2 regions of the Gordonia sp. GONU genome follow, and region 2 is predicted to be linked to the other one. Evidence: riboswitches for the same ligand, from Rfam matches in the RefSeq annotation. Region 2 holds a riboswitch; the other holds the start of a gene.

Region 1 (10,119 bases), on a different contig from region 2:
GTGGTGCGCGACTCCTTCGTGCCGTCGCCCAGCTGCCCGAAAGCGTTGTTGCCCCAGCAATATGCGCTGCCGCCGGCGATGGCGCAGGCGGCCTGGGCGCCGGCCGACACCGACGTCGCGGCGTCGAGGTCGGCCACCCGGGTGGGCTTCGACTGGTTGTAGGTGGTGCCGTCGCCGACCTGACCGTTGTCGTTGAGGCCCCAGCAGTAGGCGTCGCCGCCCGCGACCGCGCACGTGAAGTTGACGCCGACACTGATCGAGGTCACGTCCTCGAGTCCGGCGACGCGCACCGGGCGGTACTGGTTGGCCGTCGAACCGTCACCCAATTGGTCGAAATCGTTGGTGCCCCAACAGTAGGCGAGTCCCGCGGAGATCGCGCAGGTCGCCCAGTTGGCGGTCGAGATCGCGGTGACGTCGGTGAGATCGGCCACCCGCGTGGGCTTCCACCGACTGGTCGTGGTGCCGTCACCGATCTGCCCGTAGTCGTTGTTGCCCCAGCAGTAGGCGACGCCGGCGGCGATCGCGCAGCTGTTGGGACCGCCGGTGGTGATGGAGGTGACGCCGGACAGGTCGGCGACGCGCGTGGGTTTCCAGCGGTTGGTCGTGGTGCCGTCGCCGAGCTGCCCGGCCTGGTTGTCGCCCCAGCAGTAGGCGGTGCCGTCGCGGATCGAACAGGTGGTGCCCAGGCCCGCGCTGAGCGGGACCTCGGACGCCTCGGCGGCCTGCGGGCCCGACGCAGCGCCGCCGTCGTCATCACCACCTTGGGTGACCAGTGCGACGGCCGCGACCGCCGCCAGCACCGCGACGATCGCAGCCGCACCGGCGATCCACGGCCATCGGCGTCGACGACCCGGCGGCGCGGCCTGCGTGGGGGCCGAGTGCGCGGGGAGCGGGGGAGTGAAGCCGGGCGACGACCGGTGCTGTGTCTCGGAAGGAGGCTGCCGCCCGGACGGGCTCTGCGCGTACAGCGGGGGACTCTGTTGGGGCGGACTCTGCTGGGACGGACCCGGATACCGCGGCTGCTGGGCGGGCGGCGGCAAGGTCTCCGGTGCCAGTGGCGGGACGAAGTGAGTCGCCGAGGTGCCGGATCGGGCGTCGGGTCCCGACCGGCCGAGCGCCGCACGCAGGTCCGCGGCGAAATCGCGGCACGTGGGGTAGCGGTCCAGCGGGCCGCGGGCCAGGGCACGGTCGAAGACCGGGTCGAGCGCGGCGAGGTCGGGGCGATACCGGCTGATCCGTTCCGGCGGCGACGTCAGCTTCGCGACGATGTGCCGGGTCTGGGTGTCGGCGTCGAACGGGGTGGTTCCGGAGAGCAGCTCGTAGGCGGTGCAGGCGAGCGCGTACTGATCCGACGCCGGGCCCGCGGGCTTGCCGTCGAGGATCTCCGGGGCCGCATAGACCAGCGTGCCGACGAACGACGACGGTGCGGTCAGCGTGGTGGCGGTGGCGAGTTTCGCGATCCCGAAGTCGAGGACGACTACCCGGTCGAGGGCGCCGTCCATCGCCCGCCTGGTGACGAGGATGTTGCCCGGCTTGATGTCGCGGTGCACGACACCGTGCGCGTGGGCGTAATCGAGGGCGTCGGCGACGCGGTCGACGACCGTGAGGATCTCGTCGGGCCGGAACGAACTACGACGCAGGTCCTGTCCGTCGAGGTAGGTCATCGTGAACCACGGGTCGTCGTCGGTGACGCCGTAGTGATAGATGGTGACGATGTTGGGGTGGTCGAGGGCAGCAGCGGTCTGGGCCTCCCGGCTGAACCGACGGACGAACTCCTCGTCGACGGTCTCGGCGATCGAGATGACCTTGAGCGCCTCACGCCGCCGCAGTTGGGGGTTCTCCACCAGGTAGACGGTCCCCATGCCGCCCGTGCCCAGGCGGCTGATCACCCGGTAGCCGGCGACCTGTTCAGGGTGGTGGGCCATCAGCGCCTCCTGGTGGCGTGACCGGTGATGCGACGACGATAGCCCCGCTCCGGCCGCCATGCCCCGGACACGGCACTTCTTCATTCGAATGGCGTGGCACAATGCTCCCGTGGCAAACAACAGTGGTGAGAAGGCCGGCAAGAAGCGCTACGTCGACAACGGCTGGCCCCAGGATGACAACGGTGACGCCGCCGACCATGCGGTCTCCGAACTCGCGACGCACATCTCGGGTGCACTGTCCCCGTTCGGTGAAGTCGAGTTCCCGCTCCCGGTCGACGATCTGCCCTTCGTGCAGTCGAAGACGGTCGTCAACCGCTGATACCGATGCCGACCACCGGAGATGACGGCGGCGGGTCGGTCTTTTCGGGTGAGGGTGCCGACGCCGGTCGCCTGACGCACATCGACGACGCCGGGACGGCGCGCATGGTCGACGTGGGACACAAGGCCCCGACGAAGCGTCGTGCGATCGCCGGCGGCACCTTTCACACCACGGCCGAGGTGATCGGTCTGCTCAGTGAGTCGAAGCTGCCCAAGGGCGATGTTCTCGCGACCGCGCGCATCGCCGGGATCATGGCGGCCAAACGCACCGACGAGCTGATCCCGCTCTGCCATCAGCTGGCGTTGTCGTCGGTGGAGGTCGACTTCACCATCGGCACCGACTCCATCGACGTGACCGCGACCGTCGCCACGTCCGGCCAGACGGGCGTCGAGATGGAGGCACTGACCGCGGTGGCCGTCACCGGGTTGACGCTGCACGACATGGTCAAGTCCGTGGACAAGCGGGCGCGCATGGACGGGATCCGCCTGCTCGAGAAGACCGGCGGCAAATCCGGCGACTGGTACCGGGACGACCCGGCCGATGGCTGAGAACACGCCGCCCGACCCCGCACGACGACGCGTCGCGCAGATCGTCGTCGCGTCGACGCGCGCGAGTACCGGGATCTACCCGGACCGCACCGGTCCGATCATCGAGGGCTGGCTCGTCGAGCAGGGTTTCCGCGTCGCCGAACGCGATGTGGTGGCCGACGGGCCGCCCGTGGGCGCCGCGATCCGTGCCGCCGTGTACGCCGGCGTCGACCTCGTGATCACCACCGGCGGAACAGGTCTCTCACCCACCGACCGCACCCCCGAGGAGACGCGACCGCTGCTCGACGTCGAGATCCCCGGCCTGGCCGACGCCATCCGTGCGGCCGGACTGCCCACGGTCCCGACCGCCGTGCTCTCACGCGGCCTCGCCGGCGTCGCCGGGACGACACTGGTGGTGAACCTGCCCGGCTCGACCGGGGGCGTACGGGACGGCCTGACCGTCCTCACGGACGTCGTGCACCACGCACTCGATCAGATCCGCGGCGGGGATCACTGATCGTCCCGCGACAGGACAGGATTCGCGAATGACCGTAGTCGTACACACCGCGGTGTCGGAGGAGCCGATCGGGCTCGCCGACCACGAGGCGATGGTCGCCGACGCCGCCGACGGGAAGGCCGGCGCGATCGTCGGCTTCGTGGGCGCGGTCCGCGACCACGACGGCGGCCGGAACGTCGCCGCTCTCGACTATTCCGCCCATCCGACGGCGTCCAGGGTGCTGACCGAGGTCGTCGAGGAGGTCTCGTCGGTCGACGGTGTGCGCGCGGTCGCGGTCTCGCACCGCGTCGGAGAACTCGAGATCGGGGATGTCGCCTTCGTGGTGACCGTGGCCGCCGACCATCGCCGCGCCGCATTCGAGACGTGCGCGCGGCTCGTCGACGAGGTGAAGGCGCGTCTGCCGGTCTGGAAGCACCAGTACTACGACGACGGCACCGAGGAGTGGATCAACTCGGCCTAGCCCTTCGAGGCTCGTCGCTATCGCTCCTCGCACCTCAGGGAGCAGGAGATGGCTCGTCGCTATCGCTCTTCGCACCTCAGGGAGCGTGAAGAATTGGAAAAGGGCCCCGCACGGATCGCTCATCGTGCGGGGCCCTTTGTCTGTGGCCCTCTGCGTTGCTCCGAATCGGTGTCCGGGCTACCTGCAGATCAGGGGTTGGGCAGCAGGTGCTTGTTGTCGTTGAAGAGCTTGATCTGTTCGGGACTCAGCGAGACACCGCTGCTCTTGGCGGCGTTCCAGAGGTTCTTGACCTCGGGGCTCACGCCGGAGTCGGTGAGGACCGAGGTGACCTGGTTGGCGACGTCGTCGGTGGTCTTGGCCTCAGGGGCCTTGACGAGGCTGAAGCTGCCGTTGCCGTCCTGGAGCTGCTTGACGATCGGGGCCGGGACATCGCTCGGCGCGGTGCGCGGGGTGTGACCCGAGAGGCCGACGCCGCAGGTGGGCCATGCGCCCTTGCCCTGCGAAGCGAGCACGCGCTCGGCGACGACGATCTGCTCCTCGCGGGTGGCCTGCTCGGCGGTCGGGGCGAACTCGCCGCCGCCGTGGCCGCTCCAGGTGCTCGGCGAGAACTGCAGGCCGCCGTGGTAGCCGTTGCCGGTGTTGATGGCCCAGTTACCGCCGGACTCACACTGGGCGACCTTGTTCCATTCGGCGTCGGTCGCGGCGTTCGCGGTACCGGTGCCCATGAGGGCGGCTCCGCCACCGAGGGCGGCGCCGGTGAGGGCGACCTTGGTGATGGTCTTGGTGGTCGAGCTGGTCGTCTGCTTGCGGTGACGTCCGGTCATAGATCGATTCCTCTCTCCACGCGCCTACGAAGTCAGCTGTCGGGTTCGAGCGAGAGGTTGCTCGGCCCCAGTGCGTCCCCGTGAATGTTAATCACGGTTCTGCGCCTGGGACTTAACCCCGAGGACACCTGGTGTGGTGCCCGGTCTCAGGGGATGAGGTTGGGTCCCCCGTCCTCGCTCCTAGATTCGTTCGGTCGTTCCCACCGGCGGAGCGAGGCTCGGCGCGGCCGGCAGGACGTATGTTCTGTTTCCTTACCGTGACCTTCGAGAAGGTCGCTTCGTACAGTACGTCGTTCGATGGAGTGATTCACCTGCTAGTTCGCAACTGATTTTCGCGCCAGATCCTGGTCTCCCGACCCACTTTCGGCGTCATCCCAGTTCATCGGGCCGGATGCGCTCCCGTGGCCTGCTCGTTACCACTCCGTTATGTGACAAAGGTCACATGCCCGAAGTGGTATCAACCACCGGCAAACGGCGGGAGGACGTCCAGTGTCGAGCAGATGCCGAGCGGCTGTGAACGGTCAGTGAGCGCGATCTCGTCGCGGAGGTAGGAGCAACGCTCGAGAACCGTCGCCAATCCGGGGTTGCCGGCGGACAGTGTCGACTCGAGGTCTCCGAGGGTGGTCGCCGGGTCGATGTCGACGACCCGCGACTCGGTGCCGGCGGCGGCGCGCGCGGCGGCGAAGAAGCGGACGGTGAGGTTCATCGGAACCCGAGCCTATCCACCGATGGCGGACATGGGCCGCGACGGCTGCTGGAAGCCGGCGGCGTTCACCTCGTGCCCGGGCGCCTTCTGCCACATGTCGGTGCGCCACAGCGCCGCCACGGCCGCGTCGACCTCGTCGTCGGGCAGGGTTCGCAGGGTGGTGCGCAGATCTGTTTCCGAGGACGCGAACAGGCAGTTGCGCAGCGAGCCGTCGGCGGTCAGCCGGGTGCGGTCGCAGTCGCCGCAGAACGGGCGGGTGACCGACGCGATCACCCCGACCTTTGCCGGGCCCCGGGACGTCCGATGGCCGTCGACGAGCCACGTGGCCGCCGGCGCGCTGCCGCGCGGTGCCGGATCGGGCAGCAGGGTGAACCGTGTGCGCAGGGTCGCCAGGATCTCGTCGGCGGTCACCATCCGGGATCGCTGCCAGGCGTGATCGGCGTCGAGTGGCATCTGTTCGATGATGCGCAGCTCGTAGCCGTGCTCCAGGCAGTAGGCGAGGAGATCCGGTACGGCGTCGAGGTCGGCGCGGTCGGGGATCACGGCGTTGACCTTGACGGGGTCGAGTCCCGCGCGTCTGGCGGCCGCCAGACCCGTCAGCACGTCGTCGAGCCGGTCGCGTCGGGTGATCTCGGCGAATCGTTCCCGGTCGACGGTGTCGAGGGAGATGTTGATGCGGTTGAGGCCGGCCGCCACGAGCCCGTCGATCCGCCGGGAGAGTCCGAGACCGTTGGTGGTCATCGCGATCTCCGGGCGTTGCGGCAGTGCGGAGACGGCACCGATGATCTGCTCGAGGTCGCCCCGCAGCAGCGGCTCGCCGCCGGTGAACCGGATGCGTTCGATCCCCAGGTCGCGGACCGCGACGGTCAGCACCCGGATCAGCTCGTCAGCGCTCAGCACCGCCTCGGTCGGCATCCAGTCGAGGCCCTCGGCGGGCATGCAATAGGTACAGCGCAGGTTGCACCGGTCGGTCACCGAGACGCGAAGGTCCTTCGCCACCCGCCCGAACGTGTCACGCAGGGGGCCCTGCGTGGGAGCGTCGGCGGATGCCCCGGCCGAGTGCGGCCGTGGCATCGGAATCCCGAGGCCGACCGTGCTCATGCTGACCTGCGGATCACGTGGCGTTCGGACCCTTGCGGGCTTCGAGAGCGCGGAAGGTGCTGGCGTGGAACACGAGTGGCTCGACACCGGGATCGGCACGCAGGGTGTTGATCTCCAGCAGCACCACGGTGTGGTCGCCCGCCTGGATCTCGTTGTGGATGCTGCACGACAGGTGGGCGGCCGCATCGGGGACGAACACCGCCCCGGCGTCGGTGCTCAGCGGCGTGATGCCGTCGAACCGGCGCTCCGCCGGACCGGCGAGCTGCTTGCAGACGTCGGTCTGGTCGCCGGCGAAGACACTGACCCCGATGGCCGGCGCGGTACGGATCTGCGGCCACGTCGTCGACGTGTTCTGGACGCACACCGACACCAGCGGCGGGTCGAGGGAGACGGTCGTGAAGGAACTCGCCGCCATTCCGATCAGCGTGGTCGAATCTCCCTCACCCCGTAGGCAACACACCGCCACGACGCCGCTCGGGAAGCAGCTGAACGCCTCCCGGAGGGCCTTGGCGTCGGAGACGGGGGCAAGGTCTGGAGTGGTGTCGATGGTCGCTGTCACGGTCCTCACCTGGCTCGGCGTCCGGCACGGAGTGCGTACACCAGGCCGAGGAGAAAACCCAGAGGTGCGCACATGGTCAGCAGGTAGACGAAGGTCGGGGCGGTGTCGCCGTCGGTGAGGAGCGGGGTCACGAACAGCGCCACGAGAGCGATGAGTCCGATCGCGAAGATCACCATGGCCACCTGCAGCAACCGTGGGGACGTCGTCTTCTGCATGCCATCCACGGTAGTGCACTCGTCGGCAGACGACGCCGAGTGATGGGTGGAACGGGGTGCGCGGAGGTAATGGTGTGACCGGCGGTGGGGTGTTGGCTACCATGGGGCAGCAGGCGCCTTGCATCCGTCTGGGCCCTTACGGACTTCCCGGGGGCTGTAGAGATGGGTCACGGCGTCTTTTGTTGTGACAGGCAGATCTTTGACGAGATCACGACGTACAGATGAGGGTGAGCACAGTGCCGACCGGCAAGGTGAAGTGGTACGACGCGGACAAGGGCTTCGGCTTCCTCGCGCAGGAGGACGGCGAGGACGTCTATGTCCGTGCGTCTGCCCTGCCCGACGGGGTGGAGGCCCTCAAACCCGGGCAGCGCGTGGAGTTCGGCATGGCCGCCGGTCGCCGCGGGCCGCAGGCGCTGAGCGTCAAGGTCCTCGAACCCGCGCCGAGCGTGTCCAAGAACGTGCGCGAGGCCGCTCGTAAGGACGTCAAGCGGCACACCCCCGACGAACTTCACGGCATGGTCGCAGATCTGATCACCCTGCTCGAGGGCAAGGTGCAGCCGGACCTGCGCAAGGGGCGCTACCCCGATCGCAAGACCGCGCAGCGGATCTCCGAGGTCGTGCGCGCGGTGGCCCGCGAACTCGAGCACTGAGTTCGACGAGCCGCCCGTTCCTCAGCCGAGGTACTTCTGGAACTCCTGCGGTGCGGTCTCTGCTGCCAGCACGCCGCGCGGGATGATCTCGTCGTTCCGCGTCAGCCTGGCCGACGCCGGGTAGACGGTGATCCCCAGCAGGACGTATTCCGGTGCTGTCTTCAACGTGACCGTGTAGGTCTCGCCCGACGCCTGGGGTTGCTCGTCCTCGACGAGTCCCCTCGGCGTCCAGTAGACGGCGGCCAGGTTCCACGGACCCTGCGAGATGTCACCGGAGACCGACAGCATCACCGTGTCGCCGACCGCCACCGGAACCCGGGGCGCCTCGCGCTGCGACGTGCCGAGCGGCGGGTCGCATTCGTCGAGCATCAGGTCGCACCAGCGCACCGGTTCGACGGTGTAGAGGTTCTTCCCGACGGCGATGTGCAGGTAGGGCTTGTCGTCGTGCGTGGAGTTGCGAGTCAACAGGAACACCGAGGTGCCGACCACCGCGACGAACGCGACCACCACGATCGCGATGATCGCGAGTGCCTTCTTCTCTCCACTGCTGATCACTGTCTGCGATGTCCTGTCTGGTCGGGGGCCTGGCGGTCACCGTGGGGCCGGTCACCGGAGTTCGGGAAGGGTGCCGTCGACGGCATCCGCGTGGTGGACGGCCGCTGGGTGTGCGGCCGGGTCGGCGCCGATCCCGGGCTGGTCCGGCGGGACTGCGCGGCGTCGTCCGCGCCGGCCGCCCGGAACGCGACGGTCGGTGCGGCATGGTCGGGGCGTCGACCACCCAGACCGGGCACCAGCGACGAACCGCAGGTCGTCAGCACCGTCTGGAGCAGCCCGAGGCCCAGTAGCACCGAGACGACGGTGAACCCGATCCACAGGGTCGGGGGCAGCAGCACACCCAGCGACGCGCCGAACACCCACGACAGCTGCAGAACCGTCTCCGAGCGGCCGAACGCCGATGCGCGCGACTCGTCGGGCAGGTCGTCCTGGATCGATGAGTCGAGGCACACCTTGCCGATTGCACTGGTGCCCGAGGCGACGAGCGCGGCGACAGCGGCCGCGGCGATGTTGCCGAAGACGGCCGCGAGGACCGCGACGACGAAGCAGGCGGCGGTCGACCACACGATGATGTTCGGCGGATTCTTCAGTTCCAGCCTGGTGCCGACGCCGTTGCCGATCATGTTGCCCACGCCCGCCGCGGCACCGACCGCGCCGAGCAGCAGCAACTGCGTCCAGTCCGACGCATCGCCCTGCTGGGACTTGGCGTAGAACGCCACGAACAGCGTCAGGAAGCCGGTGAGGATCCGGATGGTGCCGTTGCCCCAGAGGCCGGCCACGACGGTGCGGCCCAGCGGCTGACGCATCTTGGCGGCCAGCATCTTCGCACCCTCGCGAGCGCTGGTCGGCTCGTGTTCGGGGGTGCTCGAACGGGCCGGTTCACCGTGGTAGGTCAGGGTCGTGGGGATCTCGCCCTCGGTCGACTCGACCCACGACGGGATGCGCATGCACTGGTACGCCCCGGCCGCGGCGACGATCGCCAGCCACACCATGGCTCCCGGCAGATGCAGCGGCAGCAATTTGCCGAGCAGCATCTCGACGAGCGCGGCGAACGCACCGCCGACGATGGTGCCGCCGATCAGTCCGAACGTGGTCAGGCGGGAGTTGACGCGCGGCAGGTCGATGGTCGGTGGCACCACGCGCGGGGTGACCGCCGATTTGAGCACGCCGAAGGATTTCGACAGGACCAGCAACCCCAGAGCGCAGGGATAGAGCACCCACGGGTCGTATTCGAGTTGCTGGGTGGCGTCGTTCCACTGGACGTTGGTCATGATCAGCAGGGCCAGCACGACGCGCAGGCCGAAGGTCGTGGCCATCGCGATGCGACGTCCGCGCTGGAGCCGGTCGAGCAGCGGACCGATCAGGGGAGCGATGAGCGCGAACGGGGCGATCGTCAGCGCCAGATACAGCGCGACGTTGGTCTTGGATTCACCCGATGCGGCGGCGAAGAACAGGGTGTTGGCCAGCGCGACGGCCATCGCGGCGTCGGCGGCGAAGTTCGCGATCACCGGGAGGGTGAGCGCGGTGAGGCCGGACTGGTCGGCACCGTCGGCGGTCGCGGCCTGATGGATCTTGCCGATGCCCTTGCTCGTCAGCTCGCGGCTGCGCATCGCGGCGACGCGCATCACGGTGAGCTTCTCGGGCGTTCGGGGCCCGTGCTCGGTGGGCATCGCGCGGGTCGCCGTCTCGTCGTGGAACGGCTGACCTCGATCGTCGAGCGGCGGTAGATGCGGATTGTGTGTGGGCGGGGGCAGGTAAGCG
Region 2 (10,119 bases):
GACGTCATCCGCGCCAACGCCCTGATCTCCCAGGCGATGGTCGTCGGCGACGCGAAGCCGTTCATCGGCGTGCTGATCACGATCGACTCCGAAGCGTTCCCCGCCTGGAAAGAACGCAACAACAAGCCGGAGTCGGCCTCGGTCGCCGATCTCTCCGACGACGCCGACCTGCGGGCCGAGATCCAGTCGGCCATCGACGCCGCCAACAAGACGGTGTCGAGCGCGGAGGCGATCAAGAAGTTCCGCATCCTGCCGTCGGACTTCACCGAGGAGACCGGCGAGATGACCCCGACCCTCAAGGTCAAGCGCAACGTGGTCGTGGAGAAGTTCTCCGACGACATCGAGGCGATCTACCAGAAGTGATCCTCCAGAAGTGATCTTCCAGAACTGATCCGTTCGCCGGATCAGGAATCAATCCGCCCGAGCACCCGTTGGTGCCACCATGCGTGCAATCACCTACAGCCGCTTCGGCGGCCCTGATGTCCTGGAGGTCACCGATCTCCCCACGCCCAAGGTCGGTCCGGACTCCGTACTGATCCGAGTGCGCGCCTCGAGTGTCAACCCCGTGGACTGGAAGGTCCGCGAGGGACACCTCGCCGAGATCATGGACACCGTGTTCCCGGTGATCCCGGGTTGGGATGTCGCGGGCGTGGTCGAGCAGGTCGGCCTGGACACGCCGGAGTTCCGGGTGGGCGACGAGGTGTTCGGTTACGTCCGGAAGGACGTCGTCGGCGGGGAGGTCGCCGGCGGCACGTTCGCCGATCTGGTCGCCGCACCGGTCCGCACACTCGCGCACAAGCCGTCCAGCTTGTCGTTCGAGGAGGCTGCGGCCGTACCGCTCGCCGGACTGACGGCGTACCAGACGATTCGACGGGCGGGCGTGCAGTCGGGTCACACTGTGCTGGTCCATGCCGCCGCGGGCGGCGTCGGGTCGTTCGCGGTTCAGATCGCGCGATCTCTGGGCGCACGGGTGATCGGCACCGCCTCGGAGTCCAATCACGACTACCTCCGAACCCTCGGCGCCGAGCCCACCACCTACGGGGATGGTCTGGCAGACCGGGTACGTGCGCTCGAGCCCGCCGGTGTCGACGTCGTCCTCGACTATGTCGGTGGAGAGGCACTCGATTCGGTGCCAGACGTATTGCGCGACGGCGGCACCGTCGCCTCCATCATCGACGCACGGGCGCGAGATGAGTTCGGGGGCCAGTACGCGTGGGTGCGTCCCGACTCCGCGGACCTCGCCGAGCTCGCCCGGCTCGCCGACGCGGGCGACCTCAAGCCGGAGATCGCCGAGGTCTTCGACCTGGCCGACGCTGCCGGCGCTCACGAGCGCAGCCAGTCCGGTCATGTGCGAGGAAAGATCGTGGTTCGAGTCTCGACCGGGGCGTAGGGACGACTCAGAGCAATTGGCGCAGCCGGGCCGCCATCTGACTCCACTGCCAGTTCTCCATCACGAAACGCCTTCCGGCAGCGCCCATATCGGCCGCCGCCGCCCGGTCGCCGAGGATCGCCAGGATCGCCAGGGCGACGGCGTCGACGTCGGTGCCGTCGACCGTCGTCCCCGTCACCCCCTCCACCACGGTCTCCGGCGCACCACCCGAGAGCCCGGCGACCACCGGCACGCCGGTCGCCGAGGCCTCGAGATAGACGATTCCGAGCCCTTCGACGTCGAGTCCGCCCCCGCGGGTGCGGGACGGCATCGCGAAGACGTCGGCGATGTTGTGATATGCCGAGAGTTCTTCGGCCGGAACCGATCCGGTGAAGATCACGTGATCGGTGACATCCGCCTCGGCAGCGAGTGCGTGCAGCTTCTCCGCATACGGGCCGCCGCCGACGACCACCAGTACGGCATCGGGCATCCGGCGACGGATCAGCGGCAGCGCCCGGATGAGCACGTCCTGCCCCTTACGCGGCACCAGTCGCGACAGACACAGGATGGTCGGCCGGTCCCCCAGGTCGTGACGGTCGCGGAACTTCTGCCGCAGAATCGGATCGGGCGCGAACCGGTCGACATCGACACCAGGCGGCAGGTATTCGAGTGCGGCATGCGGACCGAAGGCGGAGGCGAATCGGCCGCGCGTGTACCGGCTGACGAAGGTGATCACGTCGGTGTGGCGACCGATGTGTCCGAGTACCTGACGTGCCACCGGGAGCATCGACCAGCCGACCTCATGGCCGTGCGTACTGGCGAGCACGCGCTGGGCACCGGCACGCCTCATCGCGGGCGCCAGGACGGCCAGCGGTGCGGCCGCCCCGAACCAGACCGTCGAGATCTCTTCGCGCCGAACGATCTCCGCAGCACGTCGGGCGACGAACGGCGTCGGCAGCATCAGCGTCGTGCGATGGCGGTACACCCGGTACGGCGCTGCCGCGTCGAAGTCGATGTGCGACCGGCCGCGCCAGCGCGGCGCGTAGACGACGATGTCCTCCGGCGGTAGCAGATCTACCAGATTCTGCAGATAGGACTGGATCCCGCCCGGCCGCGGCGGAAAGTCATTCGTGATCAACAGGGTTCGTGACATCAGCGGACCTGTCCCTCGAGCCATCGACCCCACCCGGCCACCAGTTCATCACGACCGACGCCGAGCGCGGCCCGGATGGCGGCGTCCTGGCGAGCCGGGTCGGAGGTTGCCGCGACCCCGAGGTAGAGCCGCTTCAGACGCGCCTCGTCGTACCGGTCGGCGACATAGGCAGCCATCGACCACGCACTCTGATAGGCGATCTGGGAGTTCTGCCCGTCCACGGCGAAGGCAGCGTCGTCGGGCAACGCAGTGGGGGTGTTGCCCGCACGGACCGCCTGGGTCAGGTCGGGTGCGGCGTCGGGGAGTCGGGTGTAGGTGCCCTTGCGGCCGACGTACTCGGCCACGCCCTCGGTGATCCAGAGAGGGGCGTCGAGGGCGGTCTGGGCCCGGGCCGCGACGTGGGTGAGTTCGTGGCGCAGCACGACGGCGAGCGTCGGCGCGGCCAGGTCGTCGGCGGCTGGGGTGAAGACGATGCGCTGGCCGGTGGCGGTGCGCCGGGGGAAGTCCACTCGGCTGTACACGGTCGCGGCGGCCGCGGTGCCGGTCACCCCGCGTCCCGGCGCGACGAGCTCGTCGAACTCCTTCGGTGTCGAGGTCGCGACGAGCACTGCGCGTCGATCCCAGGAGTCGCCCCAGAAGGCGGTCACCGCGTCGACGGCATCGGGCAGCAGCCGGCGCAGGTTCGCCAGCGCCGGGTTGGTGCGCAGGTACCAGGCGATCACCGACGTCCCGCCCGCGGTCTCCACATCGGAGACCGAGAGTCCGGGGAGCTCCCACATCTGGGTCGGGGACGGTTCGCCGCCGAGCGCCTCGGCGTCGCCGACGAGCTTCCACTCGTCGCCGTACCTGGCGACCACGAACTGGTTGGTCACCACCACCTCGGGTTCGTCGACCCCGGGCGCACGCTCGCCTCCGAGGGCATATCGCAGCTCCACCGGCGCGACCCAGGAGTCGGAACTCCCCTTCACGTCGAGAAGCCCCTGGACATCGGCGGGCACCAGTGTCTCGGCTTCCTCGGTGGGTGCGAGCTGATAGCGAAAACGGGCGAACTGCAAGCGGCCGTCGGACTCGCCGCCGGAGAACGGCCGGGGACGGAAGTTCTCCGCGGCGGTCACCCATCGATTCGTGAAGGCCGGGGTCGCCGTGTCGTCCACGAGGCGGCCGATCGCCCGCAGGTCCCCCGCGGACACGGACGTGGTGAGGTCGTCGAGCAGGCGCGTCACACCCTCGGCACGCTGCTGCTCATACACATTCGCCGGGGTCGTCGACGTCGTGGTGGACCCGGTGGAGACCGATGCGACGTTCGAGGACGGACCCGGACCCCCACATCCGGTGGTCACACCGATCAGCAGCACCACCGCGGAGGTGAGCGTCGGGCGCCAACGCCCGCGGAGTGAGACCACCAGAGGAGTCTAGAACCGACGGCCGGAGTTGAAGGGGCCGGCCTCGTCGAGCGGGACGACCTTGACCGGGACACCGAAGGTCGAGGCGTGGATGACGTAACCGTCGCCGACGTACATCCCCACGTGGTGGGCGTCCGGGTAGTAGATGACCAGGTCGCCGGGCTTGAGGTCCTCGCGGGACACCGGCTGTCCGCCGGCCATCTGCGCCTCACTCGACCGCGGGAGGGTCTTGCCGGCCTGCTTGTAGGCCCACACCATCAGACCAGAGCAGTCGAAGGAACTCGGACCGGTGGCACCCCACACATAGGGATCACCGATTCGCGTCAACGCCGCCTGGACGGCGACGAGTGCGGCGGCGGTGCCCCTCGGGACGATCCGCGGGTCGAAGTCGAAGCTCGGGCCGCGCAGGGCGGCGAGCTGCTTGCCGGTCATCGACTGGTAGATCGCGCGGATCTGGATCGCCTGCATCTGCAGGTCGGCCTGCTTGGTCTGGAGGTCTCCGCGGACGCGTTCGGCGCGCGAGACCGCCTCCGACGCGGCGAGCGCGGTCTGGTCGGCGTCCTTCTTGGCGGCCGCGGTCTGGGCGCGGACCTTCTTGATGGCGGTCAGGTCCGATGCGGCCTGCCGCGAGATCATGTCGAGTCCCGACATCTGGTCGAGCAGGGCCTGCGGCGAGTCGCTGACCATCACCGCATAGAGTCCGCTGACGCGGGCTCCCTGGTAGCTGGCCCGCACGATGGCGTCGACCCTCGCCTGGTAAGCGGCGAGCTGCTCACGGCTGATGTCGAGCTTGCGCTGGGCGTCGGCGGCGGCCTTCTTGGCCTGCACGACGATCGAGCGCTGCTTGTCGTACTCGATCTTGGCGTTGTGCATCGCCTCGGTGGTCTTCTCGGCCTCGGTGCCGAGCTGCTTGTACCGATCGAGAAGCTGATCGGCAGATCGCGCGGGCACGGCCCGCGCCTGCCCGGTTCCGCCGGTCGTCAGTGGGACGACGGTCACAATGGCCGCCAGCAGACACATGACGAGCACCATCGGGCCCGATCGTGCACGGATACGAGTCGCGTTCACTCGCCCCTCCCCGGAAAGCACGGTGCCAGTCACTTCCTTACCGCTTCGTTATCGTCCGCGGACCACCGTAAGTTCCCCCGATGACCCCAAGGACCGGATCGGGCGGATCGCACCAAACCGCGACCCGCCCTTTCCCTGATGCTCTTGTTCAGTTGATGTCAGTAGCGGCGGATGCCGGTGAGCTGCCACTCCTTGACCGCGTCACGCTTGACGGGGGTGCCGTAGGTCGAGGAATGGACGAACTGTCCGTTTCCGGCGTAGATGCCGGCATGGCCGCCACCGTTGAAGATCATCACGTCGCCGGGCTTGGCCTCGCTGTACGAGACCGGGCGACCGCCACCGAGCTGGCCGTAGCTGTCACGCGGGATGGTCTTGCCGGCCTGCTTGTAGGACCAGTAGACGAGACCCGAGCAGTCGAAGGCGTTCGGGCCGGCCGAGCCGTAGGAGTAGGGCGAGCCGATCTTGCTCTCCGCGGCCTTGACGGCCTTCTCGCCTGCGGTCAGTTGGGGCTGCCCGAGCGGGGCGCCACCGTGCGGACGGAACTGGTCCGGGATCTGGTTCTGGCCGATGCCCGGGATGGTGAACTGGCCGACGTTCGGGATCTCGACCGTTGCGGCCGGCGACTTCGCGACGGGCTTGGGCGCGGGCGCAGCCTCGGGAGCCTTCTGCTCGCCGGGCAGAGCCGGGATCTCGAAGGTTCCGAGCGGGGTGTGGACCGGGGCCGCAAGAGCAGGGCCGGCCGCAGCAGCGAGCGAACCGAGCGTGATCGATCCAGCGATCACCGCCTTCTTGGCTACCTTGCTCCCACGATTGGGCTGTTCCAAACGATGTTTGGCCACGAAGCGAGTTCTCCTTCAGTTTCTCCCTGTACCGCCGACCGAGTTAGCTGTCGGGTTCGGGCCGGAAGAGTGGCCCTACGCGTTTTCGGCACAGCCGTATCCCGAGAGGACACGCTTGCGCGTTGACGCGATTCACCCCGATTCGGGACAGTCTCACCGGGTCGTGTCAGGACTGACATCGACTGGCCGCGCTGCCCGAAGTGTGTGGTTCCCCGGTTCGCCCGCAAGGGCGATTGAGCGGTGACTTGTGCGGACCACTTCTGTTGAAGCGGGACGCTCCGCAAAGGTCTCAGAAAGGTTACGAAATCGACGGCCCTGTGTCCACTACGCAACGGACACGCAGATCGCACCCGACTTTCAGCCCGCGCGGAGATCAGTCCCGGCGACGACCTGAAATGCCCTATGAAGTGCAGTTTTCGAGTTTCTTGCAGATCGTGCAGCATTGCTGGTGACCATTGCAGCAGACTGGAACACATCGATCGCGAGGTCCAGTTCAGCATCGTCGTCGAGGGCCTGCGCCGTTACCGTAACTCCACCTTCAGCGGGCCCATCGTCCCAGTTCGGGCCGCCGAAAAGCACTGTCATCATGCACCCGTCACAGGCGACGGGGCGGGCCGGGCAGGTCGCGCAGTCAACGTGCATGGTGTGATCTCCATCTCATCTTGGCGCCGGAGGCGTTTGACCTCCGAATCGGGCGGTTCGTGGGGGTGTGGTTCGCCGCCGCCGGCGACGATCTCTCACTTCGAGGTGGAGACTAGGGGGCACCACCGACAAACTCGTTCGCACAGTGTTCGACACATGCGTCACAGAGGTAACAGGCGACATCGACGAACGCCCCTCTCGCCGATCTCCGCCGAGAACAGAACGATCGATCGGGGTGTCACATCCGGCCTGTCGGTGCGTCGAACTAATGTTCGGCCCGTGACGCGCATGGATGGTGGCGGTGCAGCCGCGGGACAGACGACCTCGGGCCAACTGACCTTCGCCGACCTCGAAGCCGCCGATCAGGCCACCGGTGGCGACGCGACATCGAACGAGTTCAGCGACCGGGCACTCTTCGACACCACCCTCGTCGTCGTCGACCTCGAGACCACCGGGTCCGATCCCGCGGGCGACCGCATCACCGAGATCGGCGCCGTGAAGATCCGGGGAGGCGAGGTGATCGGCGAGTTCGCCACCCTCGTCGATCCCGGCCGCCCCATCCCGCCCCAGATCGTCACCCTCACCGGGATCACGACCGCGATGGTCACCGACGCACCCCGTATCGAGTCGGTACTACCGGCGTTCCTCGAGTTCGCCCGCGGGGCGATCCTGGTCGCGCACAACGCTCGCTTCGACATGGGGTTCCTCCGGCAGAACGCACTCCGGCTCCACCTCGACTGGCCGTTCAGCCTGAGTCTGTGCACGGTGACAATGGCCCGGCGCATCCTGTCGCGCGACGAGGCGCCGACGGTCAAGCTGAGCGCCCTCGCCGATCTGTTCGACGTCTCGGTCCGTCCCACCCACCGGGCACTGGACGACGCCCGCGCCACCGTCGAGGTCTTCCACCGTCTGCTCGAGCGCGTCGGGAACCAGGGCATCGCGACGGTCGGGGACCTCACCTCTTACCTGCCGCGCACCGATCCCCGTCTGCGCGGCAAACGTCACCTCGCCGACCGGGTACCGGCCCGACCCGGCGTCTACCTGTTCCGCGGGCCCTCGAACGAGGTCCTCTATGTCGGCACCGCGGTGGATCTACGACGCCGGGTCCGTTCCTATTTCTCCGGCAGCGATCCCCGGCGACGCATCACCGAGATGGTCCTGCTCGCCGAGCGTGTCGACGCCGTCGAGTGTTCCCACGCCCTGGAGGCGGCCGTCCGCGAGTTGCGACTGCTGGCGGCGCACGCACCTGCCTACAACGGACGTTCGACACAGCCCCACAAGGGGTGGTGGGTGACCCTGACCGAGGAACGTTTCCCGCGTCTCAAGGTCAGCCGCACCCCCACCGACGAATCCATCGGTCCGGTGGGCAACCGCAACAACGCGTCGACGGTTGCCGACGTGATCGCCGCAGCCGCCGGACTCCGCACGTGCACCAAACGCCTCGGGGTCACCGGCTACCACTGGTGCCCGACTCCCGACGGCGTCCGGCAGCCCGGCGGATGTCATGCCGCCGCCGCAGCGCCCCAGACGGTCCCGGACTATCTGCCGCGCGTGACCGCGGCCCGCCGCCTGATGCGTGGGGAGGCCGACGACCTCCTCGACGACCTCACCGCGCGCCTCGCGGATCTCTCCGAGGCGCAGATGTTCGAGACCGCCGCCCGCCACCGAGACCGGCTCGCCCTCACCATCGACGCCCTGGCGCGTTGTCAGCGGCTGGCCGCACTGTGTGCGATCGCCGAGATCGTCGTCGCCCGTCCCGACGACGACCGCGGCTGGCATTTCGCCGTCGTCCGCCACGGACGCCTCGCGGCGGCGGGACGTGCCCGTCGGGGCGTCTCCCCCATGCCGGTGGTCGACGCGCTCGTCGCCGCCGCCGAGACGGTCATCGCCGGACCAGGTCCGCTACGCGGGGCACCCGCGGAAGAAGTCGCGCTGATCTACCGGTGGATGACCGAGCCGGGTGCCCGGATCGTGTCCACGACCGATCCGGTGGCACTGCCGGCCGGATGCGCCGAGCGCCGGCGCGGCTGGTCGCAGTCGGCGCGAGAGGCACGCTCGGATGCCCACTCGGTGACGCACCGGACACCACGGCCCGCACAGCGCTCGCCGGTCCACCGGCTCGTGGCCACTAGGCTTGCGCCATGATCACTGCCATCGTCCTCATCCAGGCCGACGTCCACCAGATCCCGGAGACCGCTCAGGCCGTGGCCGACATCGCCGGCGTCGAAGAGGTGTACTCCTGCGCGGGTGACGTCGACCTCATCGCGAAGATCCGCGTCCGCGACCACGAGCAGATCGCGACAGTGGTGACCGGAGAGATCAACCGGCTGCCCGGGGTGCTCAAGAGCGCCACCCACATCGCGTTCCGCAGCTACTCGAGCTCGGACGTCGAGGGTGGCTTCTCCATCGGCGAGAACTAGTTTCGCGCGGCCGACCCCAACTGGGTGCTGAGTGAGGCCCAGCGGTCGAGCAGGGACGCCGCCGCCCCGGAGTCGATGGCGTCGGCCGCACGGTCCTTCGCGGCACCGAGCGCCTCGGTGAGTTCGGCGGAGGTCATCGGCGCCTGCTGTTCGAATGCCACGATCGCGCCGGCCGAGTTCAGCAGCACCGCGTCACGTACGGGACCGGTTGTGCCCGCGAACAATTCCCGCGCGATCGCGGCGTTTGCGACCGCATCGCCGCCCTGCAGCGCGGACAGCTCGACGCGCGCGATGCCGAGATCGGCCGGGTCGACGCCGAGCTGGGTGACGCTGCCGCCGACGACCTGCCACACCGTCGAGGTGGTGGTCGTGGTGAGTTCGTCGAGGCCGTCGTCGCCGCGCACCACCAGTGCCGATCCACCGCGGTCGGCAAAAGCGCCGGCGAGAACCGGTGCAAGGTCGGCGAAGGCGCACCCGATGAGGCCCGCGGTGGGACGTGCCGGGTTCGTCAGCGGCCCGAGCACGTTGAACACGGTCGGGATGCCGATCTCCTTGCGCGGCGGACCGGTGAAACGGAAGGCCGGGTGGAACACCGGCGCGAAGCAGAACCCGATACCGAGTTCGTCCACACAGCGCGCGACCGCGTCGGCGGACAGGGTGATGTCCACGCCGAGCGCCTCCAGCACGTCGGCACCGCCGCTCTTCGACGACGCCGCCCGGTTCCCGTGCTTCACGACCGCCACCCCGGCGGCCGCGATGACGATCGACGTCATCGTGGAGATGTTCACGGTGTGCGACCGGTCGCCGCCCGTACCGACCACGTCGACCGCCGGACGACTCACCTCGACGAGCGTCGCATGGTCGAGCATCGCCTGCGCCAGGCCGATGAGCTCGCCGGGAGCCGCGCCCTTCATCTTCACGCCGACACCGAAGGCGGCGATCTGTGCGCCGCTGGCACTGTCGGTCATGATCTCGTTCATCGCCCAGGCGGCCTCTTCGGCGGTGAGGTCGATGCGATCGGTGATCTTGCCGAGGATCTGCGGCCAGCTGAAGGCAGACTTTGCGGTACTCACAGGCAGAGAGCCTAGTGCCCCGCCCCGCCGGCCGGACGCTGCAGTACAGACCACCGTCGTGCGATTCCGCCGTGACGGGAACCCAGACTGGCCATGCGGGACCGTTCCTGGGACAGATGCATGGCGTCGAGCAACTGGACACGTGCGAGGAC

What was found. Region 2 has a riboswitch for cyclic di-AMP ahead of NWF34_RS05610 (C40 family peptidase). Riboswitches for the same ligand answer to the same signal wherever they lie in the genome.
Region 1: it holds a riboswitch for cyclic di-AMP, as region 2 does, so the genes downstream of both, NWF34_RS16585 (transglycosylase family protein) here and NWF34_RS05610 (C40 family peptidase) in region 2, are expected to answer to the same signal.

What each region holds. Positions count from the first base shown of each region.
Region 1 covers NZ_JANRHB010000019.1:21,603-31,721, reverse strand. The annotation lists gene NWF34_RS16610 (protein kinase) at 1-1,925, opposite strand, end outside; gene NWF34_RS16605 (hypothetical protein) at 2,014-2,244, shown strand; gene moaC (cyclic pyranopterin monophosphate synthase MoaC) at 2,250-2,792, shown strand; gene NWF34_RS16595 (molybdenum cofactor biosynthesis protein B) at 2,785-3,288, shown strand; gene NWF34_RS16590 (molybdenum cofactor biosynthesis protein MoaE) at 3,317-3,748, shown strand; gene NWF34_RS16585 (transglycosylase family protein) at 3,937-4,572, opposite strand; cyclic di-AMP (ydaO/yuaA leader) riboswitch at 4,578-4,778, opposite strand; gene NWF34_RS16580 (MoaD/ThiS family protein) at 5,030-5,278, opposite strand; gene moaA (GTP 3',8-cyclase MoaA) at 5,291-6,379, opposite strand; gene NWF34_RS16570 (flavin reductase family protein) at 6,393-6,938, opposite strand; gene NWF34_RS16565 (hypothetical protein) at 6,944-7,153, opposite strand; gene NWF34_RS16560 (cold-shock protein) at 7,390-7,803, shown strand; gene NWF34_RS16555 (DUF2771 family protein) at 7,825-8,358, opposite strand; gene NWF34_RS16550 (MFS transporter) at 8,355-10,119, opposite strand, start outside.
Region 2 covers NZ_JANRHB010000004.1:95,893-106,011, forward strand. The annotation lists gene NWF34_RS05585 (long-chain fatty acid--CoA ligase) at 1-363, shown strand, start outside; gene NWF34_RS05590 (NADP-dependent oxidoreductase) at 443-1,390, shown strand; gene NWF34_RS05595 (glycosyltransferase family 4 protein) at 1,398-2,522, opposite strand; gene NWF34_RS05600 (hypothetical protein) at 2,522-3,925, opposite strand; gene NWF34_RS05605 (C40 family peptidase) at 3,935-5,014, opposite strand; gene NWF34_RS05610 (C40 family peptidase) at 5,152-5,832, opposite strand; cyclic di-AMP (ydaO/yuaA leader) riboswitch at 5,850-6,082, opposite strand; gene NWF34_RS05615 (hypothetical protein) at 6,190-6,420, opposite strand; gene NWF34_RS05620 (DEDD exonuclease domain-containing protein) at 6,763-8,619, shown strand; gene NWF34_RS05625 (Lrp/AsnC family transcriptional regulator) at 8,616-8,894, shown strand; gene trpD (anthranilate phosphoribosyltransferase) at 8,891-9,967, opposite strand; gene NWF34_RS05635 (hypothetical protein) at 9,979-10,119, opposite strand, start outside.